3 regions of the Kluyvera sp. 1366 genome follow, and region 3 is predicted to be linked to each of the others. Evidence: predicted binding sites of a transcription regulator. Region 3 holds the regulator's gene; each other region holds the start of a gene.
The links. The regulator LexA, encoded in region 3, represses DNA repair genes until DNA is damaged. The targets are predictions, from matches to a motif close to TNCTGTATGTACATACAGNA.

Region 1 (5,482 bases), on a different contig from region 3:
GGCAATGTCACTAACCGACTCCTTGGTGATGAATGACTGATCACGGCCGTTTACGCCGGCATCAACGAAAGTTTGCTGTTCAATTTCGTCGTGAAGTACATGTGTGAGCGTAAAACTTGCTTCGGCACCTGATTTCAGGACAAAAGTTCGGTTGCCGTCTGTCTCGCTTAATTTTTTAGAAAAGCTGGATTCACTTACTGAACGCCCTAACCCTTTCAGCTCTTTCTTCATTTCATCCCCCTCACGAACTCAATTCTTTTAAATACTGCCTGCGTAAACCGTTCCGCCTCGCGCTTTGCATTTTTTAATGCTTCCGCACTACCCGGATATGACTGAGGATCGGCACTGACTATTGTGTCAAAGGTTTCACCGCAGCGCTCAAACCCATCAAGGCGTGGCAACGTCGCGTCCAGAATGTATGACGTGAAGACGTCTCGCGCCAAACCATGCGTCATCTCATGATCACGCTTAGAGGTCATCTTTGACATAAATCCAATGTTGCCTTTGATTCTTGGAGTAATGCCTTCATCCTCAAGCTTCTCCAGCATTTCTGGCAAACGTGTCAGATATTTTAATGTGGAATGGAAGTCAACCTGGGCTGGCGGCGTTGGTGTCAAAAGTAGATCGCTTGCGGCAATCGCATTGAGCATAAAGGCATCAAGGTGTGGCCCGGTATCGATAAAAATGAAATCGTAGTCCTTACCGACGCGATCAATGATATTGCGGCGCAGTACTTCAGAAGGCTTCATGCCAGGCAGGTGCTCGCTCACGAGTTCCTTCCACTGACTGGCCACGAAGCCATCATCAATGGACGCCGGAATAATATCCACTCCAGGTATAATGGTTGGAAGAATAATGTCTTCCTTTATCTGTTCCGCATCCAGATCATTCAACATGGCCTGAGCGGCGGTTTCCATAATGGAACCAATACTGCTTAAATGATTAAGGAACATCGTGCTGGATGCCTGCGGGTCAAGATCAACAACCAAAATGCGCAGGTCATATTGCAGAAGATCGGGATGGACGCGCAGCCCATGCGCAAGCGTTACGGTACTAACAGTCTTGGACACGCCACCTTTAAGATTGACGATGAAAATAGTAAACGGACCACCTTCTTCGTGGAGCTCACGATATTTGGGCACTTTACGGTGTTCATAGATGTCCACTACATCCTGTACTGTCAGAGCATAGTGCTTGGCATTGCCTGCATCTTTTTTTCCAAAGACATACCCTTCTTCTTCCATCTCTGCAATCGCCTGCTCTACTGCGCGGCGACTCAGTTTTGGCATGTTTGCCACAGTATTACGTGTGTAAGTCTGGTAATACTTATCTAGGCCAAACTCGTGACGCTTCCCTATTATGTCATCGCTCATACTGCGCAGCATTGCGGTCGCCCTGCGGGCTGTTTCATCCACGCCACCGTAAGTACTTTTCATCACTCAACTCCATTGGCAATCAATAAAATGAGTGTACATTTATAATTTGCCCGTGCAACATTTTTTGATATTCATAAAAATGTTGCACGGGCGCGATTTTCTGTGTCGATGACTGTAACTATATTCAATGAGAGGCCTAAAGACCGCCCTCCCCTGCCTCTGTTCGGATTCGTTTTATTTGTTGTACCAAGGTTGGCTGCGCATGAGTTAAGGACTCACTACAGATGAGGACTTTAGATGTAGAGAATGATAATTAAATTTCAGATAGAATTACCCACCAAAAAAGTATATTAAATTGTTGTTTTTAATAATTAATTTTGTAATATTTCAAGCTGAAATTCCCGGGGCTTCAACGTGATTGATGCTGGAAATATGCCTCAATTGCCAGGGGTATTTGTTTTTACTTAGCATCAGTATACTTTTGCTACGGGGATATCTTTCCAGTTCGATGTCCATGCCGGTGACAACATTTCTCTTTTCATCTTCCACTCTATATTAATACCCTGCCCCGCAAACCAAACATTTACCAGGCCAGATTGATTGATGCCGTCGAGCACTTTCATCAGCTTCGCACTATTAGCCTCAGGCTGGTTATCATCAAACAGGTTCAGTTGGCTGACGCCATTTGGCGTGAAGTCGTCAAGCATTATGCCTGCATTCATGTAACGGCGTCCTTCTAGCCAGATGTGATCGAGTGAACACATAGCGACTTTAATAATCTCGCGCGTATACTGTTTAGGAATCGTTAACTTCTCGCCCGCGCTTTTTCCATAAAAGACTTCACCGTTTGCATGAGGTGATGTGCGAATAAAAACGCTAACGTGGCGACAGTACTGTCGCTCGCTACGAAGCTTTTCTGCCGCGCGCGTAGCGTATTGACACAAGGCCTGCTGCATACCGGTTTTTATGGTGATGCGTTCACCAAAACTTCGACTACAAACTATTTGCTGTTTGGCAGGCGCAAACTCTTCCAGTGGGATGCATGCTTTCCCATTGAGCTCCCTGAATGTGCATTCCAGCACAACGCTGAAGTTGTCACGTATATATTGTGGGTGTGCGCGGGTTAACTGCAGAGCGGTTTTAATACCTATCAGGTTAAGTCTTTTACCAATGCGGCGACCTACACCCTATATTTCTTCTACTGGCTAATTATGCAGTAGCGTCTAAGATCGTTGATGATTGCCGGGCGTTAAAACCAGGACGTCCCTGACTTGCTTCCATTCTTTATTTGCCTACTGCGCGGATTTTGCCAGATTTTTAGTTGGCTCCATACCAACGCCAACAGTAAGGCCTGTAGTTGCGAGAACATGGGCGCGCAGCCAGCGCTCAAAATGCTCAAAACCTTCACAGCCATCAATACTGGTGAGATCCAAAAACTTCTCATCGATACTGTATTGCTCAACCTTCGGCGTCAGCTCCTCTAGTGCAGTCATTACCCGCTGCGATATTGAATGGTGTAAGGCGTAATTGCTTGAAAAAAGCTGAACTTTTTCAGGGTATTCCTGTGCTTTAAGCTGAAACCAGGGCATACCCATTTTTATATTCAAAGCTATGGCTTCGACGGATCTCGCGATAACACAGCCATCGTTATTGCTTAACACCACCACGGGTTTGCCGCGCAGGTCTGGGCGGAACAAGGTCTCGCATCGGGCATAAAACTTGTTCGCGTCGGCTAATCCAAACATAGGCATGGTTACCTCCGGCGCGCGCGCGTACTGTTAAAAAACCATGTGACCACGCCAAGCAGCTGCAGCTCTTCCGGATAGATGACGGGGTAAGCCGGATTCATGGGCAGCAGCGCAAGGCGCGGCTGCAGCTGCAGGGGCTTGACCGTGAATCCGCCGTCTACCTCCGCGATGACGATGTCGCCGTGCGCGGCTTCTTCTGCCCGGTCAACCTCCATGACATCGCCGTCATAAAGACCGAGGCCTTCCATGCTGCTGCCGCTGGCGCGAATAAAAAAGGTGGAGGCGCGCCGGCGGATGCACAGCTCGTTGAGGTCCAGCTCTTTTTCAACGTAATCCGCGGCCGGGGAGGAGAAGCCGGCCGCACAGGGCTCGGCAAAGAGCGGTACGCGAACCCGGGGCGTATTGAGAGGTGGCCAGAACGGCATCAGGCCCTGAGCACAGGTTGCGGGTTTCATGATGAGGCCTCCGGGCGAATTACATCCGGACCGGCAGTGGCTGTGTGTGCGTAGCGCATAATAAATCCTCCTCTGAGTAATGCTGTTTATGTATACAGTGTTAATGGGAGAAATTTATCTTACAAGCAGGGTGGAACAGGAAAAGCAGCCCAGCAGGCTCATCTGCCTTAAAGCTGTTCAGTTTCATTTTCTGCCACGTCGCCGGTCATATCCTGCAGCATCTGCAGCAGGAGCTCCTTGCTCAGCTGATCGGATCGCAGTGCCGGCATAAGGTTGATGAGCGACAGTGTCACCGTGGCCATGGCCACCGATCGCTTAACGGCGTCGGCATTTTCATATATCAGATAGGTGCGCAGGCTCACCCCCAGTTCTGCGGCGGCCCGTTCACGGCTCCAGAGCAAGCCTTTCCGCCACAGCCTCAGCTGCCATCCCGTCATGTGCATTTCCCCTCACGGTTTTCTCTTATCATAGCGCTGAAAAAGTGCAGTTTCTGCATTTTTTCAGAAATCATCCTGCGCTTATCGCCGGCACGTTAAGACGGAAGTCGCTGCGCTCCGCTGCTTAACGGCGTCATCGTTTCGCCTGACGCCGGTTAATGACCCGTGTGGCCATAGCCGTGCTTCGGCTGATTAAGCTGCACCGTGCCTCCACCTTAGCCGGGCGGCCTCACCAACAAGGGAAGCTTCGCCGACATACTCACCCGTTCCCCGCCGCGCGGGACATTCAGTCCGCTCCGGCGGCGCGTGCGGCTTCCGTTGTCGCCCCTGTTTGCTCAGCTGTCCGCCCGGCTGCAGTGGCGGCACGGTGCAGATGGCACCGTGCAAACCTTAACGGAGTAGTCGACATGCCGAACTGGTGTGCCAACAGGCTGCGGGTCACAGGCCCGGAAAGTGAAGTTTCGAAGGTCAGAGCGCTGATGGAAGGGAGCGCTGACGCGCCCGGCTACGTGCGGGCAGCGGGGGAGGGGATACAGCTTTTTCTGGCCGGGTGTGCCGGTCTGCTGCGTCCGACAGCCGCAACGGAATATGCGCCCTGTCCGGCACTGAACGTGACGGCGGGCAGCGATACGCCGGATACCGGTACGCAAAAGCCGGCGTCAGTCTGGCCGATTTCTATCAGTCGGGTGTGGCGCTGTATGACATGTTCAGTGAACAGCAGCCGCGTGCAAACGCCGATGCGCTGATGTCAGCTCTTGATAAGATAAATCGTTCCGGGAGGGGAAAGGTCTGGTTTGCAGGGCAGGGAGCGCGTGACAGCAGCTGGCAGATGAAAAGAGAAATGCTCTCGCCCAGATACACGACGCGACTCAGTGATATTCCCCTAATCAAATAAATCACTTCCGGACGATTCTTTAAACAGCATTCTTATTAGCGGAAATACTGAGGACATGCCGCGGGGACACTCATCTTCCCCGCGCTTTTATTGTACGTCAGATGTTTCGTGCTTCGGTACGCCTGCTCATTTCTTTTGAATCTGACGGGGAGCGTGAAGTCGCCCCGCGCATAAACAGCTTTTGGCCCAAAGGTTCGACATAACGACGAGACAGCCAGGCCAGGAACACCGACGCAATCATCGCTGTTATAAAAAGCATGACACCCTCTACGGGCAGGTTTTTTTTCACTACCCGCATGGTCACCATATGCAACAGGTAGAGCGAAAAGGATATGTCGCCGATGAATACCAGCCATCCTGGTGTGATACGAGCCAGCCAGTCATCGTTAAAGGCAACGGCTGCTAATAACAATGCCAGCACCGTACCGGATTCAGTTAAACCATGGCCCACATGGCGATTTAGTACGATCTGAATTACGGCCAGCAGGATGCCTGCAACAAGCATCGGAATACGTGCTGCAACCGGCAATTTGCGCATGTGCGGCCACAGGAGCCCCGTCACTACTCCCGC
Region 2 (5,482 bases), on a different contig from region 3:
TTCATTGCTCATAGCCGGATAGTGACAACTGTTCGGCTCTAACGCCGTTTTATCAAACCTTCTCTAAGAAATAACTTCCGTTTCTCGCTCAGAGCAGACCTTTAGCTCAGTTACTTGGTCCGCTTCGTGCCAGAAGCGGACAATGCGAGCATCATAGTGCGCGAATGAGTGAAAGCAGGTTAATTTGGGCACTTGGTGAAGATAAAAACTGTTCAAGCTTTTAGCCGAATCATCTCGAGTAAGGACTCAGCTCATATGAAGGTTATTGAAAGTGGCATTCGTAACGTAAAACAAGGTGAAAATGTGAAAGTAATCACGCCGGTAAACATCTATGAGTGTGAACTGGGCGATGATGTTTTTGTAGGACCATTTGTAGAGATACAAAAGGGATGCGTTATAGGCGACAGAACCCGAGTACAGTCTCATACTTTTATCTGTGAGAACGTTACCTTGGGTAAGGACTGTTTTATCGGCCATGGCGTAACCTTTGTTAACGACCTGTTCAAGAATGGCGGTCCTGATGCTGCTTCAGAAAGCTGGATACATATCGTATTAGGTAACGCAGTAACCGTGGGGAGCGGAGCAACTATCTTAACAACGGACATTTGCAGTGGTGCGGTGATTGGTGCAGGTAGCGTGGTTACAAAGCCTGTGTTAATTAAAGGGGTGTATGCTGGCAATCCAGCCAGACTGTTGAGAGAACTCTAAGCATTATCTCTGAAAATTTTAGCCCAAATTTATCGCCATCGCAGGTCGTTAAGGTAGGCTTTTCGCCAAAGCGGCCCTTAAAGCCGCTTAATAGGTGAAGGGCTGAAGAATTTACCTGTCAGTGATTATGATCTCTCAGAAAAACTGTCAGCACATCTTTCGGCGGAATACCTTCGCACTCAGAAATTAACCAGCCTACAGCCCCACGATGGTAAGTTCCGTGAAAAAGCATGTGATTTAGCATATCTGTAGCAGTCATTTCTCCCTCACCACCATCGACAAAGCTGAACTTAATAGTTTCTCTTAAATCAGCAGGAGACATTGAGCTTACGCGACGGATATACCAGTTTGTAACGTCGTCCATTTTGATCTCAAGCTCATCTACTGAGGGTGTTTCAGGGGTGTTCAGGGCAGTGTAACCATGCTGCTGACCCGAAATATTTGCTCTAAAAATCATGTCTACCACATGTATATGGTTCATCAGTCTTAACATCAGATGACGCTTTTCTGCATAAGCAGATTCACTGATACCTTTAACTGCTTTTAGCGTTTCAGCATCAATCCAGCGCTTAAATTTCAAGAGTGTAACCAGTGTGTTCTTGTCCATGAATTTCTTCCTGATTTGCCAGTTCCGATAGCATATCAATAAGTAGTTTATGAAGCAGGGGTTCTAATTCAAAAAGTATAAGCATAAACAAGGTCCGCTCTTCGCTCTTAGCTGCCAGTCAATCTGGCAGGATTTTGACTGCTTTTTTTGTTGGAGATGACCAAGTGAAATGCAAAAACGCGGTCAAGCAAGACGCAAATGGGTAGTCAAGTGAATGTAAATACCCAGCGGACATAGGCTTGATGTCAGAATGACACCTTATAACTCGCGATTGTGAACTCTGTAAAAAGCAAGAATAAAACTTCGCTGGCGCAGATTCTGATTCGGGGAAACCCTCTCTTACCGGAGTTTTACCGAATGGCGCAGCGGGGCAACCGGCGCGGCCTGACCCGGCGCTGACCGCCTGACCACGATATCTGGTATGGTTCTCAGCTGAGAGAGGCACTACATATAGTATTACGCGCCGCAGCGGGGCGATTCGGTCTTATGGGCGTTTTACCGAAACGCCGCCAGCTGGCGTGGGTGCCATGTAATACATCTGTATTGCATAACTTCGGTGCTATAGGCGTTTTACCAAACAGTAGAAAAAAGTAGACATGCGAAAAACACAATCACAACTTTTTTAAAAAGCTTTAGCAATTCGTGCTATTTGTGTATGATGAGCATAAGTAATGCAATGCGAGAGAAATGCTTACTGAGGGCGAAAAAAAACCCGGTTTGGAAGACCAGGTTTATTTTCAGTTCCGGGTACGGTTGGAAGCCGTGCTCAGGAACAGGGTGCTGCATGTATCGACTAGTGATGCAATTTTAGCACTATTGACGGCCCCGTCAATATACGTCAACCCCATTGTTGGCTTATAATGTTCGGGCTTGTCGGTTTGAGTGCAGCACTAACGGGTGAAGGTAACGAATTCTCCCGACCGGAAACGGGTGGAGCCGTCCGGTCTGCCCCCACTTATAGGGTGCTGCATGTATCGACTAGTGATTGATACGCGCCGTGAGGGAAGTCCAAGGGCATAAGCGGCGTGTGGCGCTCTCCTGAATACGGAGATGCCGAAGTGATAACTTTAGGAACTGTCCTCCTGGTGATGCAGATAATGCTAACCGGAGTAAAGCTTATCGTTGCGATTCAGCAACTGACCGGACGCCGCTAATGGCTGAAGGAACTTGAACAAAGGCGGGGGTTTTCCACCCCGCCTTTTTTCGTTCCTGCAAAGCAGTTCGGCAGATTGGGCGTTTTACCGAGTCCATGTGAGTAGCAAAAGAAAATCGCCTCGTACTGGTCCCGAAGCAAATTACAATCGCCAGTGTCCGCGTTTGGCACTTAGCTGACGAACCTGAATTGCCGTCGGGACAGACGCCCGTCCGCTGCTAAACTCAGTATACTGGCACGATAAGCTGGCTCACCAGACGACTCCTTTTCCCCAGCGGGGTCCGCCGCAGGGGACGTTTTTTCCTTACAGCCTGCCCTTATTAAACTCCAGCGAACTGATGGCCAGCTGCAGGTATGCCTGACTGTTTTCATCGCCGGTTGTGCGCGCCAGCGCCAGCCGGTCGCGCAGGCATTCCATGAGGGTATCGTGATTTATCTCATGACCCGCCTGCCAGATGCGGATGGCCACATTACCAACCGCATCCCGCGCGTCAGCATAGCGGATAACGTACTCCTGCATTTCCTGCGCCCGCCTGCGGTTTTCCCTTATGAATGCTTTCATATCATCAGAACTCATAGCTACCTCCGGAGTAAAGTATGCCTGTCTGAGAGTGCCATGCGGAGGTCCGTAGTTCAGAAGCATGACGGGGAAGGATGCCGGTACGGGGACAGTCTATTTAACCCCTGGTGAAATACGGAGCCTATAACCCGTACCGGCGAGCCTTAATTTAGCACAGCTGCACACCGTCACCATCTGGCCGGGCCCTGCATCCGTCATGCCCCATAGTGCCTGCCGGGTGATCCAGAATCCGGGGAGTGAAAAACGACGCCCAGCTGGTCGGCCAGCGTCTGCTTCACCGGCAGGTGCCCCGCCAGAAAATCCCAGACGATATCGCTGTCCAGCCCGCTGCGGTCACACCGCTGCGAAACGGAGACGTAGTGCTCAGCCAGAAGATAAGCGAGAAAGCGTGCGGGAGAGGTGTGACCATCCATAGGTTGCCCCGGACAATTAAGGGAGGGTTTTCCAGATTCAGGCGATTCGCCTGCCCTGCACAACGGGTCCGGAAAGAAGTACCTGCCGTCAACTGTCAGCCCGCAACGCTCGCCGCAGTCACGGCTGAGGCGTACCGCAGCAGCGCGAGGAACGAACAGCTGTGCGAGGAAGCGTCATTTCACCGGAACCGGCAGAGACTGCTTACGCACCCGACCCGAAATCAGATAAAGCAGTTTAAGAAGCCCGGCCGCGGAAGGCCGGGCTGCTGGAGTACAGCCAGAGAACGCATCCGTACGCATCTCTTGCCCGGCCTCATCATAGGTCAGGTTCAAAAAAATTTTCGCATGCCTCTCAGCCACATAAAACCGTTTACGGCACGTAACTGCCTGTCTCCTCTTGCCATCTAAATCCCGCCCCTTAATACTGTATGCATAGACAGTATTATTATGAGGAGGATTTTATGCGCGACTTACCTACAGCACTCACCCGTCACCCTGTGTACATCCCGGGGGCAGCAACATGAAACCCGCGGCGTACGCTTCCGGCCTAATGCTGCTCTGGCCACCCATATTCACGCCGCGTGTGCGCGTGCCAATGTTTGCTGACCCCTGCGCGGCCGGCTTTCCTTCACCGGCGCAGGATTACGTCGAAAAAGAGCTCGACCTCAACGAACTCTGCATTCGCCGGCGCGCGTCGACGTTCTTCGTGCGCGCCAGCGGCAACAGCATGCAGGATCTCGGCCTGTTTGACGGCGACGTCATGGTGGTTGATCGGGCAGAAGAAGCCGCGCACCACGACATCGTCATCGCGGAAGTAGACGGCGAGTTCACGGTCAAGCGCCTGCAGCTGCAGCCGTGCCTTGCGCTGCTGCCCATGAATCCGGCCTACCCCGTTATCTATCCGGAAGAGCTGCAGCTGCTTGGCGTGGTCACATGGTTTTTTAACAGTACGCGCGCGCGCCGGAGGTAACCATGCCTATGTTTGGATTAGCCGACGCGAACAAGTTTTATGCCCGATGCGAGACCTTGTTCCGCCCTGACCTGCGCGGCAAACCCGTGGTGGTGTTAAGCAATAACGATGGCTGTGTTATCGCGAGATCCGTCGAAGCCATCGCTCTGAATATAAAAATGGGTATGCCCTGGTTTCAGCTTAAAGCACAGGAATACCCTGAAAAAGTTCACGTATTTTCAAGCAATTACGCTTTGTACCACTCGATATCACAGCGCCTTATGACAGCACTGGAAGAAATGACGCCCCGGGTAGAACAGTACTCCATTGATGAAATGTTCCTCGATTTAAGCGGCATCGATGGCTGCGAGGACTTTGAGCACTTTGGCCGGCGCCTGCGCGCGCACGTACTGTCCACCATTGGCCTGACCGTCGGCGTGGGCATGGGCCCGTCAAAAACCCTCGCGAAATCAGCACAATGGGCAAGCAAGGAATGGAAGCAGTTCCGCGGCGTGCTGGCGCTGACGCCCGGTAATCCCAGGCGCACTGAAACGCTGCTGGCCAATCAGCCCGTAGAGGAAATCTGGGGTGTGGGACGTCGCATCGGCAAGCGCCTTACCCTGATGGGTATTGAAAACGCCCTGCAGCTGGCGCGAGCGCACCCTGCCCTGATCCGCAAAAATTTCGGCGTTGTGCTTGAGCGAACCGTGCGCGAACTCAACGGCGAATCCTGCATACCGCTTGAGGAGATGCCGCCGGCAAAGCAGCAGATCGTCTCCAGCCGCTCTTTTGGCGAACGCATTACTACAAAGGTGGCCATGCAGGAGGCGCTCTGCCAGTACGCCACGCGCGCTGCCGAGAAGCTAAGGAAAGAGCGCCAGTTCTGCCGGCACGTTGGCGTATTTATCCGCACCTCGCCGCACGCGAAAGATGAGGTGTTCTACGGCAACAGCGCCGGCGAGAAGCTCCCGCGTCCGACGCAGGATACGCGTGACGTCATTGAGGTGGCCATGCGATCGCTGGACCGCATCTGGGTGGAAGGTCGCCGTTATATGACGGCAGGCATCATGCT
Region 3 (5,482 bases):
GGTGACGCACAGGTTCATGGCATTAGCTGCACCGGCTTCGTTGATGCGCACCATCAGCTTCGCCGCAATGTCATTCACGGCGGGCGTCATCCAGGCAGGGCGTTGCGGTTCGATAGGATCAATCGCATCACGCCATTCGGGCACGTTTTTGTTCAGATAGTTCATCAACGGCAGGGGTTCACCGAAGTTAACGTAGCCCTGTCCCAGATTGCGCAGCTTACGTAAACCGCGCACCATCTGCAGGAAGCTCTCTTTCTCTTTGGCCGCACCCCGCAGCTCTTTGGCGTAGGTGCCCACTTCCATCACATGCTCGTAGCCAATGTAAATCGGCACGAAGGTGATTGGACGACTGCCGCCGCGCAGCATCGCCTGCAGCGTCATCGATAGGGTGCCGGTTTTTGGATCCAGCAAACGACCGGTACGCGAACGTCCGCCCTCCACAAAGTATTCAACGGAGTAACCCCGGCTAAACAGCTCGCCAAGATATTCACGGAACACGGTGGAATAGAGTTTGTTGCCCTTAAAGGTACGACGAATAAAGAAGGCGCCCAGACGACGGAAAATCGGGCCGGCTGGCCAGAAGTTCAGGTTAATACCGGCAGCAATATGCGGCGGCACCAGGCCTTGATGATAAAGCACGTAGGAGAGCAGCAGGTAATCCATGTGGCTGCGGTGGCAGGGCACATAGACAATCTCATGACCATCCTGCGCCAGCTGACGCACGCGCTCACCGCCATGCACGTTGATGCCCTGATACAGGCGGCTCCACAGCCAGCCCATCACGCGGTCAGTGACTTTAATCGCTTCATAAGAAAAGTCCGCCGCCACTTCTTCCATCATTTCGATGGCGTTCTGCTGGGCTTTCTCATGCGAAATCTTTTTGCTGCGCGCTTCATCTTCTACTGCTTTTTCGATCGCTTTGGATTGTAACAGCTTGTTGAAGAGATCCTGACGTGCAGGCAGACGCGGGCCGACCGCGGCCAGACGTTGGCGGGCAAAATGAATGCGCGCCACGCGAGCCAGCTTTTGGGCAATCGACTTATCGGTGCCGTGCTCGGTCGCCATCTGGCGCAACGAAACGGTTTGCGAGAAGCGAACAAAGCTGTCGCGGCCGTGCCACAAAATGGCGAAGAACTTCTGCACGCCATTGAGCACGCGCAGATGCGGCGTGGATTCACCGGAGGTTTCACGTCCCGGCGCACGACCAAACATCACCGCGACCGGCAGCATTTGCACATCGAGTTGCGGGTTGCTGCGGTGCAAATCCAGATAATCGTGGAACAGCTTTACCGATTCGGGATTGGCCACGAAATAGGGAATTACGCGTGGGCCATCGTGAATAAACACGTGGCGCGGCAGCAGGGTGCCATCGATCTCCAGCGGAGCCAGCGGATCGGGCAGATCATGTTTCAGGCATTGAGCACGCAGTGTGAGCAGGTCAGCCTTTGAATCATAAGGCAAAACATACATCACCGGACGTGTCGGATCGATCCCATGTTCAGAGATAGGATCGGTCGGAATGACCTTACTTTTTACCAAAATAGAGAGTGGTAAATTCAATAATTTGTAATAGAGTTTACGCCAACCTGACATAGACAACTTTAAGCCTCTTGTTAGCAAAGCGCGGCAAGCATACCAGAAAGCGCAGCGAAGGTCTGTGGCTCTGCCGCCTCATACTGCCCACACATTGACGTCAAAATAGTTCAAGGGTTCCATAGACATGGCAAATAACGTCACCGGTTTAGTAAGAATAGTGAAAGCCGCCGGTTATTCCTGGCAGGGCCTGCGTGCCGCATGGCAGCACGAAGCCGCTTTTCGGCAGGAAGCCATTGCCGCGCTGGTGGCCATTCTCGTGGCTTGCTGGCTGGATGTAGATACCCTTTCCCGCATCCTGATGATTGGCTCGGTAGTGCTGGTTATCATCGTTGAGATCCTTAATAGTGCTATCGAAGCGGTGGTCGACCGCATCGGGCAGGAGCAACATCCGCTCGCGGGCCGCGCCAAAGATATGGGATCGGCTGCCGTATTGCTGACTATCTTACTGGCTCTGTTCGTCTGGAGCGCGCTGCTCTGGACGCATTTGAGATAGGGATTCCAGATTCATCAAACCGCTGATTTTTCCCTCTGTTACGGTTTTCATTTCGCGAATACCTGTATATACTCACAGCGACTGTATAAACAACCAGGGGGCGGGATGAAAGCGTTAACTGCACGGCAGCAACAGGTCTATGACCTGATTCGCGACCATATTAACCAGACGGGCATGCCGCCAACGCGTGCGGAAATTGCTGCGCAACTGGGTTTCCGCTCGCCCAATGCTGCCGAAGAGCATCTGAAAGCGCTGGCGCGTAAAGGCGTAATTGAAATTGTTTCCGGCGCATCGCGCGGAATTCGTTTGCTGATGGAAGAAGAACCGAGCGAAGGGCTGCCGCTGATTGGCCGCGTCGCTGCCGGTGAACCTTTGCTGGCTCAAGAACACATCGAAGCCCACTATCAGGTGGATGCTAACCTCTTTAAACCGAGCGCCGATTTCCTGCTGCGCGTGAGCGGTATGTCGATGAAAGACATCGGCATTATGGATGGCGATCTGTTAGCGGTACACAAAACGCAGGAAGTGCGTAACGGCCAGGTTGTCGTGGCGCGCATTGATGATGAAGTCACAGTGAAACGCTGGAAAAAGCAGGGTGCGATTGTCCATCTGCTACCTGAAAACACCGATTTTCAGCCGATTGTCGTGGATACCCGTGAGCAGTCGCTAACCGTTGAAGGTTTAGCTGTCGGGATTGTGCGCAACGGCGAGTGGCTCTGATCAGTTTCTGATCCACTTTAACTGCGGCGGTGCGTGTTTGCGCTGACCGCAGTCTGCTGTTTTACTTCTCTGTGACTCTTTCTGCGGCTCATTCTGGCGCCATTACGCTGATTACCGCACACAACGGAATGGGCTAATGCAGCTGTTTTCCTCCTCAGATAAAACGCTCTGGCGGCTAGCGCTGCCGATGATCCTGTCAAATATCACCGTCCCATTACTGGGTGTGGTGGATACCGCCGTTATTGGTCATCTCGATAGCCCAATCTACCTCGGTGGCGTCGCCGTGGGCACAACCGCCACCAGCTTCATCTTTATGCTCCTGCTGTTCCTGCGCATGAGCACCACCGGACTCACCGCTCAGGCATTTGGCGCCAATGACAAAACGGCGCTGGCGCGCGCCTTAATACAACCGCTACTGATTGCGCTGGTTTTTGGTGCGCTGTTTATGGTGCTGCGAACGCCGGTCAGCAGCCTGGCGGCAGCTTTAATGGGTGGCAGCCCGGAAGTGCAGCAACAGGCGAAAATATTTATTGAGATTCGCTGGCTAAGTGCGCCCGCAACCTTGACCAATTTGGTGATTCTTGGCTGGCTGCTGGGCGTGCAGTACGCGCGGGCACCGATGGTGCTGCTAATCATCGGCAACCTGGTGAATATCCTGCTGGATCTGCTGTTCGTGCTCAAACTGCATTGGGGTGTCGCCGGAGCGGCGGCGGCTACCGCGCTGGCAGAATATGTCACGCTGGGCGTGGGTTTGTGGATGGTGGCGCGGGTGCTGAAGATGCGCGGTATCCACTTTGCTTTACTCAAAAGCAGCTGGCGCGGCGATGCGGCGCGGCTATTCCGCCTCAATCGCGACATTATGCTGCGTTCTTTGATGCTGCAAATCTGCTTCGCGTCGCTCACCATCCTTGGCGCACGCATTGGGCCGGATGTAGTGGCAGTCAACGCGGTGCTGCTGATGTTCCTCACTTTCACCGCATACGCGCTGGATGGATTTGCCTACGCGGTTGAAGCCTGTTCGGGTGAAGCGGTTGGGGCCAAAGATCGCAGCCGACTATTGCTGATTTGGCATGCGGCTTGTCGCCAGGCATGCTTCGTCGCCGCGATCTTTGCGCTGATTTATGCATTCACCGGTCCGGAGATTGTGGCGATGCTGACGTCACTGGAAGCGCTACGAGAGATGGCCGACCGCTATCTGATTTGGCAAGTGATTCTGCCGCTGGTTGGCGTCTGGTGCTATCTGCTGGACGGCATGTTTATCGGCGCGACGCGCGGGCGTGAGATGCGCAACAGCATGGTGATGGCGGCGATCGGCTACGGCGTATCGCTGCTCACGCTGCCGTGGCTCGGTAATCACGGTTTATGGCTGGCGGTGACGGTATTCCTCGCGTTACGCGGACTGACGCTGTGGCTCATTTGGCGTGGTCACTGGCGGCGCGATAGCTGGTTTAACGCCTGAATAAGCGAAGCGTAACCTACAGATTAATCTGTATTTCTCTGCAAACTGCGAAGCGGCTACTACAATTACCTCATACGGCGCATATGAGTAGCGCGTTGTCTGGGTATATCGCCAGCTAAGCAGGCAATATATCTATCTCACTCAGGATGTAGTGGAGGAATATTATGAACAAAGACGAAGCGAGCGGAAACTGGAAGCAGTTCAAAGGCAAGTTTAAAGAGAAGTGGGGCAAGCTGACCGATGACGACTTCACTGTGATCGAAGGTAAACGCGATCAGCTGGTTGGTAAAATCCAGGAACGCTACGGTTATGGTAAAGACCAGGCCGAGAAAGAAGTTAAAGACTGGGAAACAACCAACAAAGATTACCGCTGGTAATCTCACTTCACGGATGATGCTCCTACCCGCCAATCATTTAGCGTAGTGATTGGCCCGGCACAAGGATGTGCCTCCCTATTTTCTTATCCGCTTTTTACCCTCGGCCTGATGGTCATGCTCGCAGCTTTCGTGGTGCGTACAAGCCGCCACTTCTGCGCAATTTTCGCACAGGCCATGTGCCTCAATTACGGTATGTCGCAGAGAAAATCCCGCCTGATCCGCTAATGCAGCGATGGTTTTTTCCACGCCATGAGCATGTTTTTCGCTTACTGCCGCACAACCGTCACACACCAACATCACCGAAGTATGTGCTGGCTCATCAAAATGATGGCAAACCACGTAACTATTATTTGACTCTACGCGATGAATAAATCCCTGTTCCAGCAGGAAATCCAGCGCGCGATAGATGGTGGGCGGTTTTGCTTGCGGTTCACTGACACGCAGTTGATCCAGCAAATCGTAAGCGCTTATCGAACCATTCTGCTCTGCCATTAAGCGCAACACTTCGGCGCGTTGAGTGGTCAGGCGCACGCCGCGATCAAGGCAAAGTGATTCAGCCTGGGTAAGAAGTTGTTCTGGCGTGAGGTTTGACATAAGCATTCTCCGGGTTGCAGGTGATGTTATTTTATCACACAAAATTTAACGCTGCTGTGATTGCTTATTGTCCTTAAAATCCCTAAGAAAATTCTCCTCAATCAATAGATTACCATCGCCATTTTCCCGTCAATATTGCTGCAACCCTTATGTCTGTAAAATGCGTCCGACCAGGCAGCGCAACGCCTGCACGGATTTTGCTTTGCAACTCACCGGGTTAGCGGCTATGGTTCAAAAGGTCTT

Region 1: umuD (translesion error-prone DNA polymerase V autoproteolytic subunit) is a predicted target of LexA. The motif match lies at 3,660-3,679, and genes of this name have one in related genera.
Region 2: umuD (translesion error-prone DNA polymerase V autoproteolytic subunit) is a predicted target of LexA. The motif match lies at 3,884-3,903, and genes of this name have one in related genera.

What each region holds. Positions count from the first base shown of each region.
Region 1 covers NZ_JBTRDW010000013.1:47,942-53,423, reverse strand. Annotated here, with positions in the region: gene ACVLVH_RS22575 (ParB family protein) at 1-231, opposite strand, end outside; gene ACVLVH_RS22570 (AAA family ATPase) at 228-1,436, opposite strand; partial or broken gene umuC (translesion error-prone DNA polymerase V subunit UmuC) at 1,847-3,121, opposite strand; gene umuD (translesion error-prone DNA polymerase V autoproteolytic subunit) at 3,130-3,549, opposite strand; gene ACVLVH_RS22555 (XRE family transcriptional regulator) at 3,747-4,016, opposite strand; gene ACVLVH_RS22550 (DUF1281 domain-containing protein) at 4,175-4,762, shown strand; partial or broken gene ACVLVH_RS22545 (DUF4113 domain-containing protein) at 4,651-4,911, shown strand; gene ACVLVH_RS22540 (acyltransferase family protein) at 5,009-5,482, opposite strand, start outside.
Region 2 covers NZ_JBTRDW010000015.1:36,812-42,293, reverse strand. Annotated here, with positions in the region: gene ACVLVH_RS23210 (acyltransferase) at 256-708, shown strand; gene ACVLVH_RS23205 (DinB family protein) at 827-1,315, opposite strand; gene ACVLVH_RS23200 (hypothetical protein) at 2,773-3,045, opposite strand; gene ACVLVH_RS23195 (XRE family transcriptional regulator) at 3,243-3,461, opposite strand; gene umuD (translesion error-prone DNA polymerase V autoproteolytic subunit) at 3,982-4,431, shown strand; gene umuC (translesion error-prone DNA polymerase V subunit UmuC) at 4,440-5,482, shown strand, end outside.
Region 3 covers NZ_JBTRDW010000011.1:73,559-79,040, forward strand. Annotated here, with positions in the region: gene plsB (glycerol-3-phosphate 1-O-acyltransferase PlsB) at 1-1,593, opposite strand, end outside; gene ACVLVH_RS21400 (diacylglycerol kinase) at 1,721-2,089, shown strand; gene lexA (transcriptional repressor LexA) at 2,195-2,809, shown strand; gene dinF (MATE family efflux transporter DinF) at 2,946-4,268, shown strand; gene ACVLVH_RS21415 (CsbD family protein) at 4,433-4,645, shown strand; gene zur (zinc uptake transcriptional repressor Zur) at 4,721-5,239, opposite strand.